DNA from 3 places in the Stenotrophomonas sp. GL_101 genome. Region 2 is predicted to be linked to each of the others. Evidence: predicted binding sites of a transcription regulator. Region 2 holds the regulator's gene; each other region holds the start of a gene.

The links. Region 2 encodes HrcA, which represses chaperone genes, less so after heat shock. Its sites were predicted from a motif close to TTNGCACTCNNNNNNNNNGAGTGCNAA; they were not measured.
Region 1: rpoH (RNA polymerase sigma factor RpoH) is a predicted target of HrcA. The motif match lies at 3,893-3,919, and genes of this name have one in related genera.
Region 3: AC3IR9_RS18590 (co-chaperone GroES) is a predicted target of HrcA. The motif match lies at 2,911-2,937, and genes of this name have one in related genera.

The regions. Positions count from the first base shown of each region.
Region 1 is NZ_CM174432.1:4,281,354-4,287,457, reverse strand. It holds gene rhlB (ATP-dependent RNA helicase RhlB) at 1-205, shown strand, start outside; gene ftsE (cell division ATP-binding protein FtsE) at 428-1,114, shown strand; gene ftsX (permease-like cell division protein FtsX) at 1,111-2,088, shown strand; gene AC3IR9_RS18865 (response regulator) at 2,096-2,938, shown strand; gene ung (uracil-DNA glycosylase) at 2,935-3,654, shown strand; gene rpoH (RNA polymerase sigma factor RpoH) at 3,930-4,805, shown strand; gene AC3IR9_RS18850 (ISL3 family transposase) at 4,863-6,083, opposite strand.
Region 2 is NZ_CM174432.1:1,779,631-1,785,734, forward strand. It holds gene fur (ferric iron uptake transcriptional regulator) at 1-84, shown strand, start outside; gene recN (DNA repair protein RecN) at 279-1,940, opposite strand; gene hrcA (heat-inducible transcriptional repressor HrcA) at 2,052-3,119, shown strand; gene grpE (nucleotide exchange factor GrpE) at 3,202-3,714, shown strand; gene dnaK (molecular chaperone DnaK) at 3,905-5,833, shown strand; gene dnaJ (molecular chaperone DnaJ) at 5,998-6,104, shown strand, end outside.
Region 3 is NZ_CM174432.1:4,224,098-4,230,201, forward strand. It holds gene AC3IR9_RS18575 (LysR substrate-binding domain-containing protein) at 1-12, shown strand, start outside; gene AC3IR9_RS18580 (DUF6445 family protein) at 1-593, opposite strand, end outside; gene groL (chaperonin GroEL) at 838-2,487, opposite strand; gene AC3IR9_RS18590 (co-chaperone GroES) at 2,576-2,863, opposite strand; gene AC3IR9_RS18595 (endonuclease) at 3,669-5,456, shown strand; gene cutA (divalent-cation tolerance protein CutA) at 5,527-5,865, shown strand; gene AC3IR9_RS18605 (protein-disulfide reductase DsbD family protein) at 5,865-6,104, shown strand, end outside.

The sequences.
Region 1 (6,104 bases), 2.3 Mb from region 2:
CGTGGAAGGCGAGCGCGCCCCGCGCAAGCGCCGTCGTCGTCGCCACGGCCGTCCGGTCGAGGGTGCCGAAGGCGCCGCGCAGCCGGTGACCCCGGTGCAGGTCACCGCCAAGCCGATGCGCAGCACGGCGCCGGCCGCCGACCCGAGCGCGTCGTTCCTGACCCGCATTGGTCGCAAGATCCGCCGGATGCTGTCAGGCAGCTGATCGGGTACCCCGATCAGCGGGTAGCACCCGACCGTTGGTCGGGTGGCTCCACCGACGTGCCGACCCACGGTCGGCACCTGCCGTGGCATCGCCGATCAGACCGGTGCATCGCCGATCAACCGGTAGCACCCGACCGTTGGTCGGGTGGCTCCACCGACGTGCCAACCCACGGACGGCACCTGCCACCTGCACGCCGCCGCACTCGTCCTGCATAATCAGGTTATGAGCGTCCTGCGTTTTGACAATGTCAGCAAACAATATGCCGGCGGCCACCAGGCACTGGTGGACGTCAGCTTCGATGTCGCGCCCGGCGAAATGCTGTTCGTCACCGGCCATTCCGGTGCGGGCAAGAGCACGCTGCTCAAGTTGATCCACCTCGACGAGCGGCCCAGCCGCGGCGCGGTGATCTTCAACGAGCGCAACCTGCTCAAGGTGCGTGGCGGCAACATTCCACGGCATCGTCGCCAGGTCGGTGCGGTCTATCAGGACCATCGCCTGCTGATGGACCGCAGCATCGCCGAGAACGTCGCACTGCCGCTGATCCTGCGCGGCACCCGCCGGGCAGATATCGGCAAGCGGGTGCGCTCGGTGCTGGAACGCATGGGCCTTGGCCACCGCGAGAAGGCGCTGCCTTCGCAGCTCTCGGCCGGTGAGCAGCAGCGCGTCGGCATTGCCCGGGCGATCGTCAGCGAACCCACGCTGCTGGTCGCCGATGAACCCACCGGCAATCTCGATCCCACCCTGGCTGCCGAGATCATGGCGCTGTTCGCCGAACTGCCCGACCGCGGCACCAGCGTGCTGGTGGTCAGCCATGACCTGGCGTTGCTGCGGCACATGCGCAAGCGCGTACTGATCCTCGACCACGGCAAGCTGATCGACGATATCTCGCCGCAGGACCTGGCCGAATGAACACCGCCGCTTCCAAGCCCGCCTCCAAGCCTGCCACCAACAAGGACGCTGCCGCCCCGTCGCGCCTGGGCGTGTGGCTGCACCACCACGGCCACAGCGTGGTGTTCAGCCTGGGCCGCGCGTGGCGCAAGCCGTGGGCCACCTTGCTGACCATCATGGTGATGGCGCTGGCCCTGGCGTTGCCGCTGGGCCTGTCGATCGCGCTGGACAACCTGAAGCATTTCGCCGGCAGCGTGCAGCAGTCGCGTGACATCAACCTGTTCCTCAAGACCGACGTGGATGCCGCCGCGGCCGGGCAGGTGGCCGAGTCGCTGCGCGGCCGTGCCGATGTGGCCCAGGTCATCGTGCAGACACCGGAGCAGGGCCTGGCCGAACTGCGCGAGGGTGCCGGCCTGGGCGAGGCGATCGACGCGCTGCACGACAACCCGCTGCCCACCCTGCTGATCGTGACTCCCGCCGAGGGCAGCAACGATGCGCGCCTGGCGCAGTCGCTGGAAGGCCTGCCGCAGGCCGACCTGGTCCAGCATGACGCGCTCTGGCGCAAGCGCCTGGATGCGTGGCTGGGCTTTGGTGCGCGGCTGGTGCAGGTGCTGACGGTGCTGCTCGGCCTGGGCGCTGCGCTGGTGGTGGGCAATACCGTACGGCTGGACATCCAGGCCCGCCGCGACGAGATCGGCGTGCTGCAGCTGTTGGGCGCCAGCGATGGCTTCATCCGCCGCCCGTTCCTGTATCTGGGCGCGTGGTACGGCCTGGGCGCAGGCGCGCTGGCACTGGCGTTGATCGGCGCTGCCGGCCTGGCCTTGCGTCCGCCCCTGGCGGCGCTCTCGGAAAGTTATGCCAGCCCGTTCGTCCTGAAGGGGCTGGACCTGCTGCATTCATCGTTCGTGCTGGTCGGCACCGTGGTGCTGGGCTGGCTGGGCGCGTGGCTGGTGACAGGGCATTTCCTGCGCCAGACCCGACCGACCGAAACCTGAGGCCCGCATGCGCCCGCAAGCCCTGAAGCACCTGGCCGACGATGCACCGCGCGTGATGGTGGTCGACGGTTCCCGGCTGGTCCGCAAGTTGATTGCCGATGTGCTGCAACGCGAACTGCCGGCGGTGGACGTGGTGGGCTGCGCCAGCATCGAGGAGGCGCGTGAGGCATTGGCGGCCGGGCCGGTAAGCCTGGTGACCACGTCACTGACGCTCAGCGACGGCGATGGGCTGGCATTGGCGCGGCTGGTGCGCGAAACCGCGGGGCAGGCCTACGTGCCGGTGATCGTGGTGTCCGGTGATGCCCAGCAGCACCTGGAGGAGCGCCGTTTCACCGAGTACGTCACCGACTACTTCGACAAGGCGCTGGGCCATGAAGCGCTGGCCACCTTCATCCGGGGCTATGTGCAGCCGGAAACCATTCCCGGCGCGACCCTCCTGTATGTCGAGGACAGCCGGGTGGTGGCCGAGGCCACCAAGCGCATGCTCGAGCGCCAGGGCCTGAACGTACTGCACGTGATGACCGCTGAAGAAGCGTTCGCGCTGCTGACTGCCGAGTCGCTGGGCCGCAGCAGCCATCGCATCGACCTGGTGCTCACCGATGTCACCCTCAAGGGCGAACTCAGCGGCCTGGACGTGGTGGAACGCATCCGCGTGGACTTCGGCTACGGCAAGCGCCGCCTGCCGGTGCTGGTGATGACCGGCGATGGCAACCCCCTCAACCAGTCGGGCCTGCTGCAGGCCGGCGCCAATGACCTGGTGCAGAAGCCGATCGAAGAACGGCTGCTGGTGACCAAGGTGCTGTTCCAGCTGCGCCTGGCCCGACTCAACGACAGACCCGTGGTGCGATGAACGAGGCGACGCAACCGAGCATCCAGCTGGAACCCAGCTGGAAGGCACGTATTGGCGAGTGGCTGCTGCGACCGGACATGCGTGAGCTGTCCAGCTTCCTGCGCCAGCGCAAAGCCGCCGGCGCGCATGTGTTCCCGCCCGGCCCACAGATGTTCGCCGCCTTCGACGCCACGCCGTTCGAGCAGGTCAAGGTGGTGATCCTTGGCCAGGACCCTTACCACGGCGCCGGCCAGGCGCATGGCCTGAGCTTCTCGGTGATGCCCGGTGTGCCGGTGCCGCCGTCCCTGCTGAACATGTACAAGGAACTGGGCGCCGACCTGGGCATTGCGCGCCCGGACCACGGCTGCCTGTTGCCCTGGGCGCGGCAGGGCGTGCTGCTGCTGAACGCGGTGCTGACGGTGGAAGAGGGCAAGCCCGGCTCGCACCAGAAGCGCGGCTGGGAAGGCTTTACCGACCACGTGGTGGATACCCTCAACCGCGAACGCGAGGGCCTGGTGTTCCTGTTGTGGGGCAGCTACGCCCAGCAGAAGGGCAAGGTCATCGACACCGGTCGCCACCGCGTGCTCAAGGCGCCGCATCCCTCGCCGTTGTCGGCGCATCGCGGGTTCCTGGGCTGCCGGCATTTTTCCATGGCCAACGAGTATCTGGGCCGCCGCGGCCTGGGCCGGATCGACTGGTCGCTGCCGCCGCGGGCGGCGCTGGACGTCACCGGTTGAGCGGTCTGGCGGCATTGGGCTGAATGTCTGGCAACGCTCTCCGCCTGAATAGGGCTCGCGGCGTGGGATTATCCAGCCCAAAACCACGAGGTGGGGTTGATTTTTCGCCTATCCAATTGAATTTCAAGCGATTTGTGAGGCAAGGGGGTGCCCTCGCCATTGTCATCATTTCGCGGTAGGTTAGCAGGGTAATCAGCGCCAGCATCTCAATAGTAGAACGCTGGAACTTTTTTCCCCTTTAGCACTCCAATAACCGGACTGCTAAGATGAGACCCATGAGCCAGAACACCTCTACTGCCCTTGTGGCAAACAATCTCCCGATTCCCAGTGCGCTCGGTTCGCTGGACGCCTACATCGGTGCCGTGCACCAGATCCCGGTGCTGTCGGTCGATGACGAGCAGGATCTGGCCCGCCGCTTCCGCGACGAGCTCGATCTGGATGCCGCGCGCGAACTGGTCCATTCCCACCTGCGCTTCGTGGTGCACGTGGCCCGTGGCTACAACGGCTACGGGCTTGCCTTGGGCGACCTGATCCAGGAAGGCAACATCGGCCTGATGAAGGCGGTGAAGCGTTTCGACCCGGACATGGGCGTGCGCCTGGTGTCGTTCGCAGTGCATTGGATCCGTGCCGAAATGCACGAGTTCATCCTGAAGAACTGGCGCATCGTCAAGGTCGCCACCACCAAGGCGCAGCGCAAGCTGTTCTTCAACCTGCGCAAGTCCAAGACCCGCCTGGGCTGGATGAACGCGGCCGAAGTGCGCGCGGTGGCCAAGGACCTCAACGTGTCCGAGCGCGAAGTGCTGGAAATGGAGTCGCGCCTGTCCGGTCGCGATATCGGTTTCGATGCGCCCAGCGACGAGGACAACGAGAATGCGCCGCCGTCACCGGCTGCCTACCTGATGGCCGACGCCGAAGATCCGTCGATGGCCTACGAGCGCGAAGACAGCGAAGACAATCAGCTGCAGCTGCTGCGCGAAGGCATGGCCGAACTGGATGCGCGGTCGCGCGACATCATTGCCCGCCGCTGGCTGGATGCCGACAGCAAGGTGACGCTGCAGGAGCTGGCCGACGAGTACGGCGTGTCGGCCGAACGCATCCGCCAGGTCGAAGCCAACGCGCTGAAGAAGATGAAGGCGCTGTTTACCGCGTGATGCGGTGCGGCGTTGAAGGGATGACAAGGCCCGGCACTGCCGGGCCTTTTCTTTGGTTCATCGCGGAATACCGGGGAACGCTGCACGGATTTTCAGGAAGAAGTACTCCTGATCCCGATAGCCGTAGGCCCGGCGTTTGATGACCTTGATGGTGTTGTTGATGCCTTCGACGATGCTGGTATTGAGGCGGTGTCGGCAACGCGACACGATCCCATGCAGATAGGCTTTGAGCCGTTGTGCAAACAGCGCCAAGGCGGCGATTCCGCTGCGCTGGGCCTGCTCCAGCCACTGGTTCCAAGCCTTCCTGGCCCATCCGGGATGGCGGTAAAACCACAGTCGCTTGAGCTCATCACGCATCAGATAGGTGGTGAGGAGCGGTTGATTTGCTTCCAGCAGCTCATCCAGCCGCACCGTCTGATGCCGGTCCAGGTTGCTGCGATTGCGCAGTAGCAGCCATCGGCTGGATTTGATGACACGGCGCGCAGGCTTGTCGTGCCGGAGCTTGTTGGCCTGGTCCACGCGAACCCGGTCGATCACTTCGCGACCGTACTTGGCCACCACATGGAACAAGTCGAAGACGATCTCGGCATTGGGACAGTTGGCCCGGATCTCCACTTCATAGGCCGTCGTCATGTCGATCGCCACGGCGCGCAATTGCTCGGAAACGCCCGGGGGAAGCTGCTCAAAAAAGGCACGCGCCGTATCGCGGGAGCGCCCGTTGCCCAGCCAAAGTACCTGGCGACTGATCGGATCCACCACGACCGTTGCATAGCGGTGACCCTTGTGCAGCGCAAATTCGTCCATCGCCAGGTAGTGGATCTGGCTCCAGTCCGGGGCTTGGACAGACTCACGCAACAAGGCTTTATCCAGTGCCTTGACCGTATGCCAGCCCAACTGGAAAAAGCGTGCCACGGCCAGGATATTGCTGGATACCAGCAACTGGCTGACCGCTTCGGCCAGCCGGTCAGTGACCCGCTGGTAGCGGCCAAGCCAGCTCAACTTCTCCAGGCGCGGCCCAGCGCACTGGGGGCACCAGACGCGCCGTCGCGGCACCACCAGCGCAACGCGCAATGCCATCAGGGGCAGATCGCGTACCCGGCGCACCGTCGTCTCGTGCACTTGCCGGCATCGGCTCCCGCAGTGCTCGCAATGCATCGTGCGGGCCGTGGGTTTGAGGTAGATAGTGACGGTCCGGCTGTCGCCTTCCGGCCAGGCGATCCGCTCCACCCGGTAGCCTTCCCAGCCACCCAGCCTCTCAATCGTCTTCCGATCCAGCATGACCTGACCCCTGAGGCCCTG
Region 2 (6,104 bases):
CTGCAGCGCAAGATCGCCACCGACCACGGCTACGAGCTGGAAGAGCACTCGCTGGTGCTCTACGTGCGTAAAAAGCGCCGGTAAATCCCTGCCGTGGGGCCGGGATGCCGCCGCGACGACCAACGGTCGTCACCTACGACGGTGGGCAATTCCGGTAAATCCCTGCCGTGGGTCGGGATGTCGCCGCGACGACCAACGGTCGTCGCCTACGGCGGTGGACATTCCCGGTAGGTCCCGACCGTGGGTTGGGGGGCCTCGCGACGACCAACGGTCGTCGCCTACACCTGCAGCAGCTTGCGCGCCGCCGCGCGGGCTTCCTTGCTGACTTCCACGCCACCGAGCATCCGCGCCAGTTCTTCTTCGCGCGCCTTGCTGTCCAGTTTTTCCACCGCGCTCTGGGTCATGCCATCCACCGGTGCTTTGCTGACCCGGTAATGGGCGTGGCCCTTGGACGCGACCTGGGGCAGGTGGGTCACGCACAGTACCTGTCGCTTTTCGCCCAGGGCGCGTAGTTTCTGGCCAACGATGTCGGCCACGGCGCCGCCAATGCCCGAATCCACTTCGTCGAAGACCATCGTCGGCACGGCGTCCAGGCCCAATGCGGCCACTTCGATCGCCAGCGAGATCCGCGACAGTTCACCGCCCGAGGCTACCTTGCGTAGGGCGCGCGGCGGCTGGCCGGCATTGGCGGCAACCAGGAACTCCACCCGCTCGGCACCGTTGGGGTCCGGTTTGGTCACCGCCTGCGGTTCGATCTCGATCAGGAACTGCCCGCCGCCCATGCCCAGTTCGCCGATCAGGGTGGTGGTGGTGACCGACAGCGCTTCGGCTGCCTGGCGGCGGCTGCCGCTGAGCACCGTGGCCACGGCCTGCCATTGGCCGGCCGCACGTTCGATCTCGCCGGCCAGTGCCTGCAGCCGGGTATCGGCGCCCCGCAGCTGTTCAACCTCGGCCTCCATCGCGTCGCGATGCTCGCCCAGTGCCTCCATCGGCACCCGGTGCTTGCGCGACAGGTCGTGCAGGCGGCCCAGCCGGCGCTCGATGTCCTCGAACTGCTCGGGGTCGGCGTCGAGGTCGTCGTGGACCCGGTCCAGCAGGGCCAGTGCTTCATGCAGCTGGATGCTGGCGCTGTCCAGCAAGGCGTCCACCTCGCCCAGGCGCGGGTCGTGCTCGGCCACCCGCGACAGTTCATGGCGGGTCTGCTGCAGCAGCTGCAGCGCCGAGGTGTCTTCATCGCCATTGAGCCGGGCCGCGGCAACATCGCACGCGGCGATCAGCGCGCTGGCGTGGGCCTGGCGGCGGTGGTTGCTGCCCATCTGCGCGATCGAGGCCGGGTCGAGGTCTTCGCGATGCAGCTCGCCCAGCTGGTGTTCCAGGTAGCCGATGCGGTCGCTGACGTCGCCCTGGCGCGACAGCGCCTCGGCCTCGTCCACCAGCGCCTGCCAGCGGGCCGCGGCCTGGCGGACCTGGCCGCGCTCGGCATCGTTGCGGGCGAAGGCATCCAGCAGGGCCAGCTGCGACGGGCGTGACAGCAACGCCTGCTGCTCATGCTGGCCGTGGATTTCAACCAGCCGGGCGGCCAGTTCGGTGAGCTGGGACAGGGTGACCGGGCGGCCGTTGATCCAGGCCCGCGAGCCGCCGTCGGCGCGGATGATCCGGCGCAGCTGGCACTGGTCTTCATCGTCCAGCTCGTTGTCGCGCAGCCACTGCCGGGCCGGGGCATGCTCGCCCGGGGCGAATTCGGCCGACAGCTCGGCGCGGGCGGCGCCATGGCGGACCACGCCGCTGTCGGCGCGCAGGCCGGACAGGAAGCCCAGCGCGTCGACCATCAGCGACTTGCCGGCGCCGGTCTCGCCAGAAACCACGGTCATGCCCGGCCCGAATTCGAGTTCGGTGGCACGGACGACGGCAAAATCCTTGATCGATAGATGTCTGAGCATGTTCTTGGGTTCCCGAGCCGCGCAACGCTAGCATGGGTAGCAGGCAGCTCCAATGACTTGCCAACGCGCGATGCAGCCATTATCTAATGTGGCGTCTCACAGGCTGATTCCATGCACCCTTCCGTTCCCCCGCTTGTGCCCCGTGCCCGCCACCTGCTGCGGACGCTGATCGCGCGGCACATCCAGGACGGCGAGCCGGTCGGCTCGCAGACCCTGGCGCGGCTGGCCGGGCTGGATGTCAGCCCGGCCACCATCCGCAACATCCTGGGCGACCTGGAAGACCTGGGCCTGCTCAGTTCCCCGCATACCTCGGCCGGGCGGGTGCCCACCGCGCACGGCTACCGGGTATTCGTGGACAGCCTGGTGAAGATGCAGCCCCCCGGCGAGGGCGAACTGAACCGGCTGCGCACCGAGCTGGCCACCGGCACCGGCACCCAGGCGTTGCTGGGCAGTGCCTCCGAGCTGCTGTCGGCAATGAGCCATTTCGTCGGCGTGGTCAGTGCGCCGCGCCGCGAGCAGTTCGCCTTCCGGCACATCGATTTCGTGGCGCTGGACGCGCGCCGGGTGCTGGCCATCCTGGTGTTTGCCGACAACGAGGTGCAGAACCGGGTGATCGAACCGCGCCACCGCATCAAGCCGGGCGAGCTGGAGCAGGTGGCCAACTACCTCAACGCCAACTGCGCCGGGCGCCCACTGGCCGAGATCCGCCAGCGCCTGCTGCTGGAGCTGCGCGATGCGCAATCGGAAATGGAGCAGCTGCTGGCCCACGGCATCGAGCTGACCGAACAGGCACTGGTGCCGCCGGCCGATGACATGGTGCTGGCCGGGGCGACCCGGCTGATGGGGGTACAGGACCTGTCCGACCTGGACCGGCTGCGTGAGCTGTTCGACGTGTTTGCCAGCAAGCGCGAGATCCTGCAGCTGCTGGAGCGCACCATCCAGGCGCCGGGCGTGCGCATCTTCATCGGCGAGGAGACCGGGGTGATGCCGCTGGAAAGCGTCTCGCTGGTCACCGCGCCGTATTCGGCCGATGGCCAGGTGCTGGGCGTGCTGGGGGTGATCGGGCCCAAGCGGATGGCTTACGACCGCATGATCCCGCTGGTGGAGGCCACCGCCCAGGTGCTGGGGGCGGCGCTGGGCTCGACCGCTGGCGGCGGATTGTCCCGCGATCGGACATAAAGCGGCCCGCTACTCTTGAAACCGGAATCGACGCCCACATAGGGGTGGGTGGAGGCGGAGAGTCACCGCCAAGGATCCGGAAATGAACCAAGATCAACCTGATATCGCCGCCCAGGCCGCTGGCGAACCCGCCGCGGCCGAATCGCTCCAGCAGCAGCTGGAGAGCCTGCATAACGAAGTGGCCCTGCTGCGTGCCGAGTCGCTGCGCGAGCGCGCCGACCTGGACAACCAGCGCAAGCGCGTGGCCCGCGACGTTGAACAGGCGCGCCGTTTTGCCAACGAGAAGCTGCTGGGCGAGCTGCTGCCGGTGTTCGACAGCCTGGACGCCGGCCTCAATGCCGCCGGTACCGAGCCGAGCCCGCTGCGCGAAGGCCTCGAGCTGACCTACAAGCAGCTGCTCAAGGTCGCCGCCGACAATGGCCTGGTCCTGCTCGATCCGACCGGGCAGCCGTTCAACCCCGACCACCACCAGGCGATCAGCCAGGCCGATGCGCCCGGCGCGGCGCCGGGCAGCGTGGTGCAGGTATTCCAGAAGGGCTACCTGCTCAACGACCGCCTGCTGCGCCCCGCGCTGGTAGTGGTCGCCCGCGATTGACCCCGTGGTGCCGGGCGTGCCCGGCGCAGGGCGGTGCGGCCAGGTCCCTCCCGGCCAGAGGCTGAATACGTTGTGCCGCCGACGGACACAGCGTTTGGTTGATGGCTTGAATGTGATCCCGCCGTCCCCCACATCCCATTCATAACCCGGCAGCAGCCGGATGTTCCCAGAACTTTCAGGAGTCTCCCTCATGGGCAAGATCATTGGTATCGACCTCGGCACCACCAACTCGTGTGTGGCGATCATGGACGGCGGCAAGGCCCGCGTCATCGAAAATTCCGAAGGCGACCGCACCACGCCTTCCATCGTCGCCTACACCAAGGACGGCGAAGTGCTGGTGGGCGCCTCGGCCAAGCGCCAGGCGGTCACCAACCCGAAGAACACCTTCTACGCCGTCAAGCGCCTGATCGGCCGCAAGTTCACCGACGCTGAAGTCCAGAAGGACATCGCGCACGTGCCTTACGGCATCCTGGGCCACGACAACGGCGATGCCTGGGTGCAGACCAGCGACGCGAAGAAGATGGCGCCGCAGGAAATCTCCGCCCGCGTGCTGGAAAAGATGAAGAAGACCGCCGAAGCCTACCTGGGCGAGACGGTCACCGAGGCGGTCATCACCGTGCCGGCCTACTTCAACGACAGCCAGCGCCAGGCGACCAAGGACGCCGGCCGCATCGCCGGTCTGGAAGTCAAGCGCATCATCAACGAGCCGACCGCGGCCGCACTGGCCTATGGCCTGGACAAGGGCGACAACAAGGATCGCAAGATCGTGGTGTACGACCTGGGCGGCGGCACCTTCGACGTCTCGGTGATCGAAATCGCCAACGTCGACGGTGAGAAGCAGTTTGAAGTGCTGGCCACCAACGGCGACACCTTCCTGGGTGGCGAAGACTTCGACAACCGCGTCATCGAGTACCTGGTCGACGAGTTCAACAAGGACCAGGGCATCGACCTGCGCAAGGATCCGTTGGCCCTGCAGCGCCTGAAGGACGCTGCCGAGCGCGCCAAGATCGAGCTGTCCAGCGCGCAGCAGACCGAAGTGAACCTGCCGTACGTCACCGCCGATGCGTCGGGCCCGAAGCACCTGAACATCAAGCTGACCCGCGCCAAGCTGGAAGCGCTGGTGGAAGAGCTGATCAAGAAGTCGATCGAGCCGTGCCGCGTGGCGTTGAACGACGCCGGTCTGCGCTCAAGCGATATCAACGAAGTGATCCTGGTCGGTGGCCAGACCCGCATGCCGAAGGTGCAGCAGGCGGTTACCGAGTTCTTCGGCAAGGAACCGCGCAAGGACGTCAACCCGGATGAAGCGGTGGCACTGGGTGCGGCGATCCAGGGCGGCGTGCTCGGCGGCGACGTCAAGGACGTGCTGCTGCTGGACGTGACCCCGCTGTCGCTGGGCATCGAGACCATGGGTGGCGTGTTCACCAAGATCATCGAAAAGAACACCACCATCCCGACCAAGGCCTCGCAGGTGTTCTCCACCGCCGAGGACAACCAGTCGGCGGTGACCGTGCACGTGCTGCAGGGTGAGCGCGAACAGGCCCGCTTCAACAAGTCGCTGGCCAAGTTCGACCTGTCCGGCATCGAGCCGTCGCCGCGTGGCATGCCGCAGGTGGAAGTGTCCTTCGACATCGACGCCAACGGCATCCTGCACGTGTCGGCCAAGGACAAGAAGACCAACAAGGAACAGAAGGTCGAGATCAAGGCCGGTTCGGGTCTGTCCGAGGACGAGATCGCGCGCATGGTCGCCGATGCCGAAGCCAACCGCGAAGAAGACAAGAAGTTCCACGAGCTGGTCCAGGCCCGCAACCAGGCTGACGCGCTGATCCACGGTACCCGTACCGCGATCACCGAGCACGGCAGCAAGGTCGGCGGCGATGTGATCGGCAAGGTGGAGGCCGCCCTGGCCGATCTGGAAACCGCCATGAAGAATGACGACAAGGCGCAGATCGAAGCCAAGTCGAAGGTGCTGGAAGAAGCCGGCCAGGCGCTGTTTGCCGCCTCCGCGTCGGCCGAGCAGGGCGGTGCCGCCCCGGGCCCGGATGCCGGTGCCAACAACGGCGCGCACGACGATGTGGTCGACGCCGAGTTCACCGAGGTCAAGGACGACAAGAAGTCCTGATCCGGACAAGGCACGGGACGTTGCGCAGGCAACGTCCCGTTGTCGTTTCCGCTAGGTCCTGGCAGCCGCACCACGGTTTGTCCGGGCGCCCCCGGCGAAAGAGCGGACCTGGTTCCGCTCTTCCGCTTTGACGAATCCCGACTTCCGGATACTGATTCAAGACCATGAGCAAGCGTGATTACTACGAAGTGCTGGGCGTGTCCCGCACCGCCAGCGAAGAAGAGCTGAAGAAGTCCTATCGTCGCTGCGCGATGAAGTTCCATCCGGACCG
Region 3 (6,104 bases), 2.3 Mb from region 2:
AACATCAGGTAGACCAGTCGCCCGTTCTCCATGCGGTCGCCGAATGCCGGCCCGGCGGTATGCCACAACCACGGCCGCAGCAGCACCAGGCGGTTGAAGCGCATCGGCACGCGCATGATCATTTCCCACTGCGCATCGTCGGCGCTGTCGCGTTCGATGATGTCGTGGTGCATGGCCGCGCGATCGGCATAGCCGTAACGGGCGAGCTCGGCATCATCCAGGGCCAGTCGCTCCGAACCGGTACGGCGATGACGGAAGAACTCGGTGCCGCCCTGGCAGTGCTCGGGCGCGCTGAGATAGAGAATGCCCGACCAGTGCGAGCGATCCACGTGCACCTTGGCGCGGGCGATATCGTTGGCCAGGGTGATGCGGAACTTGCCGTGCGACTGCAGCGGCGATACGGCGCGCAGCGGTTCGTTGACCAGGCGCGACGCCACCTGGGCCAGCCCGTCGATCTCCAGCCGTTCGACCGAATTGCGGCCGGGGAAAGCACCGTCCTGTTCGGGGTAGGTCAGCTGCAATGCCGCGTCGCGCAGGCCATGCGCATCGACGGGAGCGAGGAAGTCGTCGACGACGATCATGGAAGTAGGCATACCCGCGAGCCTAGCGGCGCATGCCGACGACGGCAAGCTGCGGGCGGCTGCGACGGCGGAACTGCACAAGGGCGCGCTGGGCCACGTGATTGTATTTTGCCAAGGGCCTGCGGGCCGCCAGGGAGGGGGGCAACAAAAAACCCCGCCTCTCGGCGGGGTTTTCTTCATACGTTGGCGAGCAGGTACCGACCCATGGTCGGTACCTGCCGTTCCAATGCGTGCCGGCCGGAGGCCGGCAGCGGCATCAGAAGTCCATGCCGCCCATGCCACCCATACCGCCCATGCCGCCGCCCGCTGCGCCAGCGCCGTCGTCCTTCTTCGGCGCGTCGGCCACCATGGCTTCGGTGGTGATCATCAGGCCGGCGATCGAGGCGGCATTCTGCAGCGCCGAACGGGTCACCTTGGTCGGGTCCAGGATGCCGAATTCCAGCATGTCGCCGAATTCGCCGTTGGCCGCGTTGTAGCCGAAGCTGCCGGTTCCTTCCTTGACGCGGTTGACGATGACCGACGGCTCTTCGCCGGCGTTGGCGACGATTTCGCGCAGCGGGGCTTCCATCGCGCGCAGGGCGATCTGGATGCCGTGGTTCTGGTCTTCGTTGGCGCCCTTCAGGCCGGCCAGCGCGGTGACCGCACGGACCAGTGCAACGCCGCCGCCCGGGACCACGCCTTCTTCAACGGCTGCACGGGTAGCGTGCAGGGCGTCGTCGACGCGATCCTTCTTTTCCTTCATTTCGATTTCGGTCGACGCGCCGACCTTGATCACGGCAACACCGCCGGCCAGCTTGGCCACGCGTTCCTGCAGCTTTTCACGGTCGTAATCGGACGAGGTGTCTTCGATCTGGGTCTTGATCTGGGTCACGCGCGATTCGATGTTGGCCTTCTCGCCAGCGCCATCGATGATCGTGGTGTTTTCCTTGGAGACCTGCACCTTCTTGGCGCGGCCCAGGTCCTTGATCGTGGCCTTTTCAAGCGACAGACCAATTTCCTCGGAGATCACGGTGCCGCCGGTCAGCACGGCCATGTCTTCCAGCATCGCCTTGCGACGGTCGCCGAAGCCCGGTGCCTTGACGGCCACGACCTTGACGATGCCACGGATGGTGTTGACCACCAGGGTAGCCAGCGCTTCGCCTTCGATATCTTCAGCGATGATCAGCAGCGGCTTGCCGGACTTGGCGACGCCTTCCAGCACGGGCAGCAGGTCGCGCACGTTGGAGATCTTCTTGTCGTGCAGCAGCACGTACGGATCGTCCAGGTCAGCGGTCTGCGACTGCTGGTTGTTGATGAAGTACGGGGACAGGTAGCCACGGTCGAACTGCATGCCTTCGACGACGTCCAGCTCGTTTTCCAGGCCGGAGCCTTCTTCAACGGTGATGACGCCTTCCTTGGTCACGCGGCGCATCGCTTCGGCGATGATGTTGCCGATCGATTCGTCGGAGTTGGCCGAGATCGTGCCGACCTGGGCAATCGCCTTGTCGTCGGTGGTCGGCTTGGAGATGTTCTTCAGCTCGGCGACGGCGGCCTTGACGGCCTGGTCGATACCGCGCTTGAGGTCCATCGGGTTCATGCCGGCAGCAACCGCCTTGGCGCCTTCGCGGATCAGGGCCTGGGCCAGCACGGTGGCGGTGGTGGTGCCGTCGCCTGCGTCATCATTGGTACGCGAGGCAACTTCCTTCACCATCTGCGCGCCCATGTTCTCGAACTTGTCAGCCAGTTCGATTTCCTTGGCAACGGACACGCCATCCTTGGTGATGGTCGGTGCGCCGAAGCTCTTTTCGAGCACGACGTTGCGGCCCTTCGGGCCCAGGGTTGCCTTGACGGCATTGGCGAGAATATTGACGCCGCGCACCATGCGCGAACGGGCGTCTTCACCGAAACGAATATCTTTGGCAGCCATTGCGATTACCTTTTTATGTAGCGCCGGGCCATGCCCGGCGGCTTGAATGTGGGAAGCAGAAGCACCGGGACGCGCCCGGCGGTATCACTCAGCCAACGATGGCGAGGACGTCGTCTTCGCGCAGGACCTTGTACTCGATGCCTTCAGCCTTGTAGCTGCTGCCGGCGTACTGGCCGTAGATGACCTTGTCACCGACCTTCAGCGACGGCGCGCGGACGCTGCCGTTGTCCAGGGGCTTGCCCGGGCCGACGGCGACGACTTCACCCTTGGTGGACTTTTCCTTGGCGGAATCCGGAATCACGATGCCACCGGACGAGATTTCGTCGGCTTCGATCGGCTTGACTACGACGCGGTCATGAAGCGGCTTGATGCTCATGTGAGACCCTTTTAAGTTATTGATTGGTCAGGAAAAGTCTGGCGATGTTAGCACTCGCACAAGGCGACTGCCAGCCACGCTCACGAAAAAACCCGGCAGTGCGGGTACAGAGCAGAGATGAGGCTGGGCAGGTCCCTTTCAAGGGGCGAGGGGAAATTTTTCTGGCCTGCGGCCTGCCGAAGGGCAAAGGCCAAAGCCAAAGCCGGAGCCAGGTCCAGGTGCAAGGCAACGGCTAGTACGCCGCGAGGGCTGGGTAAACCGGGCTGGGCTGGTGTGGGTAGGGTTACGGGACACGCTGCAAGTACGTCCTTGTAAGCTCCGTCGCCGCATCCATGCGGCTCAGGGTCCCGCAACCCTACCCACACCAGCCCCGACAGTTCCAAGGTCCTCATAGCAGAGCAAAGCGCGGCAAAGCCAAACCAAACCAAACCAAACCAAACCAAACCTACAGTCGCAGCTACTCATGGCCTGGCCGGTGACGTTGCATCTGCTCTTGCCAAGGCCACCAGCCAACTGTCTGGGGTGGGGGTGTGAGGGTTCACGGGACCCTCCACCGCATGGATGCGGTGGCGGGTCCCGTGAACCCTCACACCCCCGCCCAGCTTGGCGGAGCAGCCATGCAGGGCTGTGGACGTGGCTGTGGACGTGGACGTGGACGTGGCTCTTCAGCTTCTAAAAAAAAGACAACCCCCACCAATTCCTTGACGCACGTCCCATTGCGGAAGGCCAAATCCGACATATCGATAGATGTGTCATCTGGATTGATTAGATTCGGCCGGCAATACCCAATCACAAGGAGACGTAGATGAGGTTGCTCACACCGCTGTCCCTGGGGTGCCTGCTGGCATTGGCTGCCAGCCCTGCCCAGGCCGATGTATTCATCAATGAACTGCATTACGACGACAGCACGCCGGCCGGCGACGTCGGCGAAGCCATCGAAGTGGTGGCCACCGGTGGCGAGGACCTCAGCAGCTACCGGCTCTACCTTTACAACGGCAGCACCCCGTCGGCAGCCACCGTCTACGCCAACAACCCGGTCCCGGCCGGCGCGGCCGCCGGGTGCGGCAAAGCCACCCTCGCCACCGTCACCTACCCCACCAACGGCCTGCAGAACGGCTCCAACGACGGCATCGCCCTGGTCGACGCCAGCGGCAAGGTGGTCCAGTTCATCAGCTACGAAGGCACCATCACCGCCAGCGGCGGCCCCGCCGCCGGCCTGACCAGCCAGAACATCCCGGTCAGCGAGAGCAACAGCACCGCCCCGGGCACCTCCCTGCAGCTCACCGGCAGCGGCAGCCAGTACGCCCACTTCAGCTGGGCCGCCTCCGCCGCCCAGACCTTCGGCGCGTGCAACAACGGCCAGACCTTCAGCGGCGGTGGCGGCACCGGCCCCAACACCCCGCCGTCGGTCAGCGCCACCACCCCCGAGCAGGGCGCCAGCACGTTCCCGGCCGCCGCCGACCTGACCGTCAACTTCAGCGAAACGGTCACCCTGGCCAGCGGCGCGTTCGTGCTCAGCTGCGGCCAGTCCGGCAGCGTGCCGCTGACCCACGCCAGCAGCGGCAGCCGCTTCACCCTGGCCACCAACACCGCCCTGGTGGCCGGCGAGGCCTGCCGTTTCGACGTCCGTGCCACGCGCGTCAGCGATGCCCAGGGCGCCCACCCGGCGGCCGATACCCGCATCGCCTTCACCGTGGCCACCACCAGCAACCCGGACCCGGGCAATCCGGGCAACCCCGGCGAGTACTACTCGCGGGTCAATACCACCAACCCCAGCCAGCTGCGCTGCTCGCTGCATGAAACCATCAAGGGCCACACCGCCTACCCGTACAGCGGCTCGGGCACCAGCACCTGGACCATCCTGGAGATCGCCGACGAGGACCCCAACAACAGCGGCAAGATCCTCGATGCCTACCGCAACCGCAGCTACACCAAAGTCAGCAGTCGTGCGGGCACCGGCAGCGGCCTGACCTACAACCGCGAGCACACCTGGCCCAACTCGCTGGGCTTTGCCAGCACCACCGGCGACAAGGGCCTGCCGTATGCGCCGTACACCGATACGCACATGCTGTACCTGACCGACGCCCAGTGGAATGCCGACCGCGGCAACAAGCCATTTGCCAAATGCGACAGCAACTGCGGCGAGCGCGCCACCGAATCCAACAATGGCTTTGGCGGTGGCAGCGGGGCCTATCCGGGCAATTCCAACTGGGTGCGGACGCCGGACGGCAATGGCGGCACCTTCGAGGTCTGGGGCCACCGCAAGGGCGACATGGCGCGGGCCGTGATGTACATGGCGATCCGCTATGAAGGGGGCAAAGACGCCAAGACCGGCCAGTCCGAACCCGACCTGGAGCTGACCGATGACCGGGCCAAAATCGTCAAAACGTCCTCCTCGCCGGCCTACATGGGCCTGCTTTCGACGCTGATCGACTGGCACCTGTCCGACCCGCCGGACGCCGCCGAACGCGCCCGCAATGAAGTGATCTACAGCTTCCAGGGCAACCGCAACCCGTTCATCGACCACCCCGAATGGGCCACCCCCGGCCTGTTCACCTCGGCCAAGCCGAGCAGCTGCCAACTGGCCAACTGAGCCCCGCCGGCCGGCGCCCCTGTGGCGCCGGCCGGACCAATCCGGTTCCACGGTCCTATACTCGGCGGTCATGTCGACCGCCGATCCCGTCTTCATCCTGTTCACCACCTGCCCCGATGCGGCGATCGCCACGCGGCTGGCGCATGCGCTGGTGGACGAACGGCTGGCGGCCTGCGTGACCCGCCTGGACGGGGCGCATTCCATTTACCGCTGGCAGGGCGAGATCAACGAGGACCACGAGGTCCAGCTGCTGATCAAGACCACCGGCAGCCGCCTGGACGCGGCCATCGCGCGCGTGCACGCGCTGCATCCGTATGAACTCCCGGAGTGCATCGCGGTCGAAACCCGCGCCGGCCTGCCGGCGTACCTGGACTGGATTCGGGCACAGACCCGTGAGGAAAGTGATTGATGACGCTGTTTCGTCGTATTGCCGCGCTGTGCGCGTTGTTCGTGGTATCCCTGCCGGCGTTGGCCGTCAGCGAGAAAGACCTGCTGCCGGTGGACGAAGCGTTCGGCCTGAGCGCCCAGGCGCGTGACCGCGACCGCATCGAGATCCGCTGGAAGATCGCGCCGGGTTATTACCTGTATCGGCATCGCACCACGGTCAAGGCCGACGACGGTTTTGCCGCCGAAGCGCTGCAGATGCCG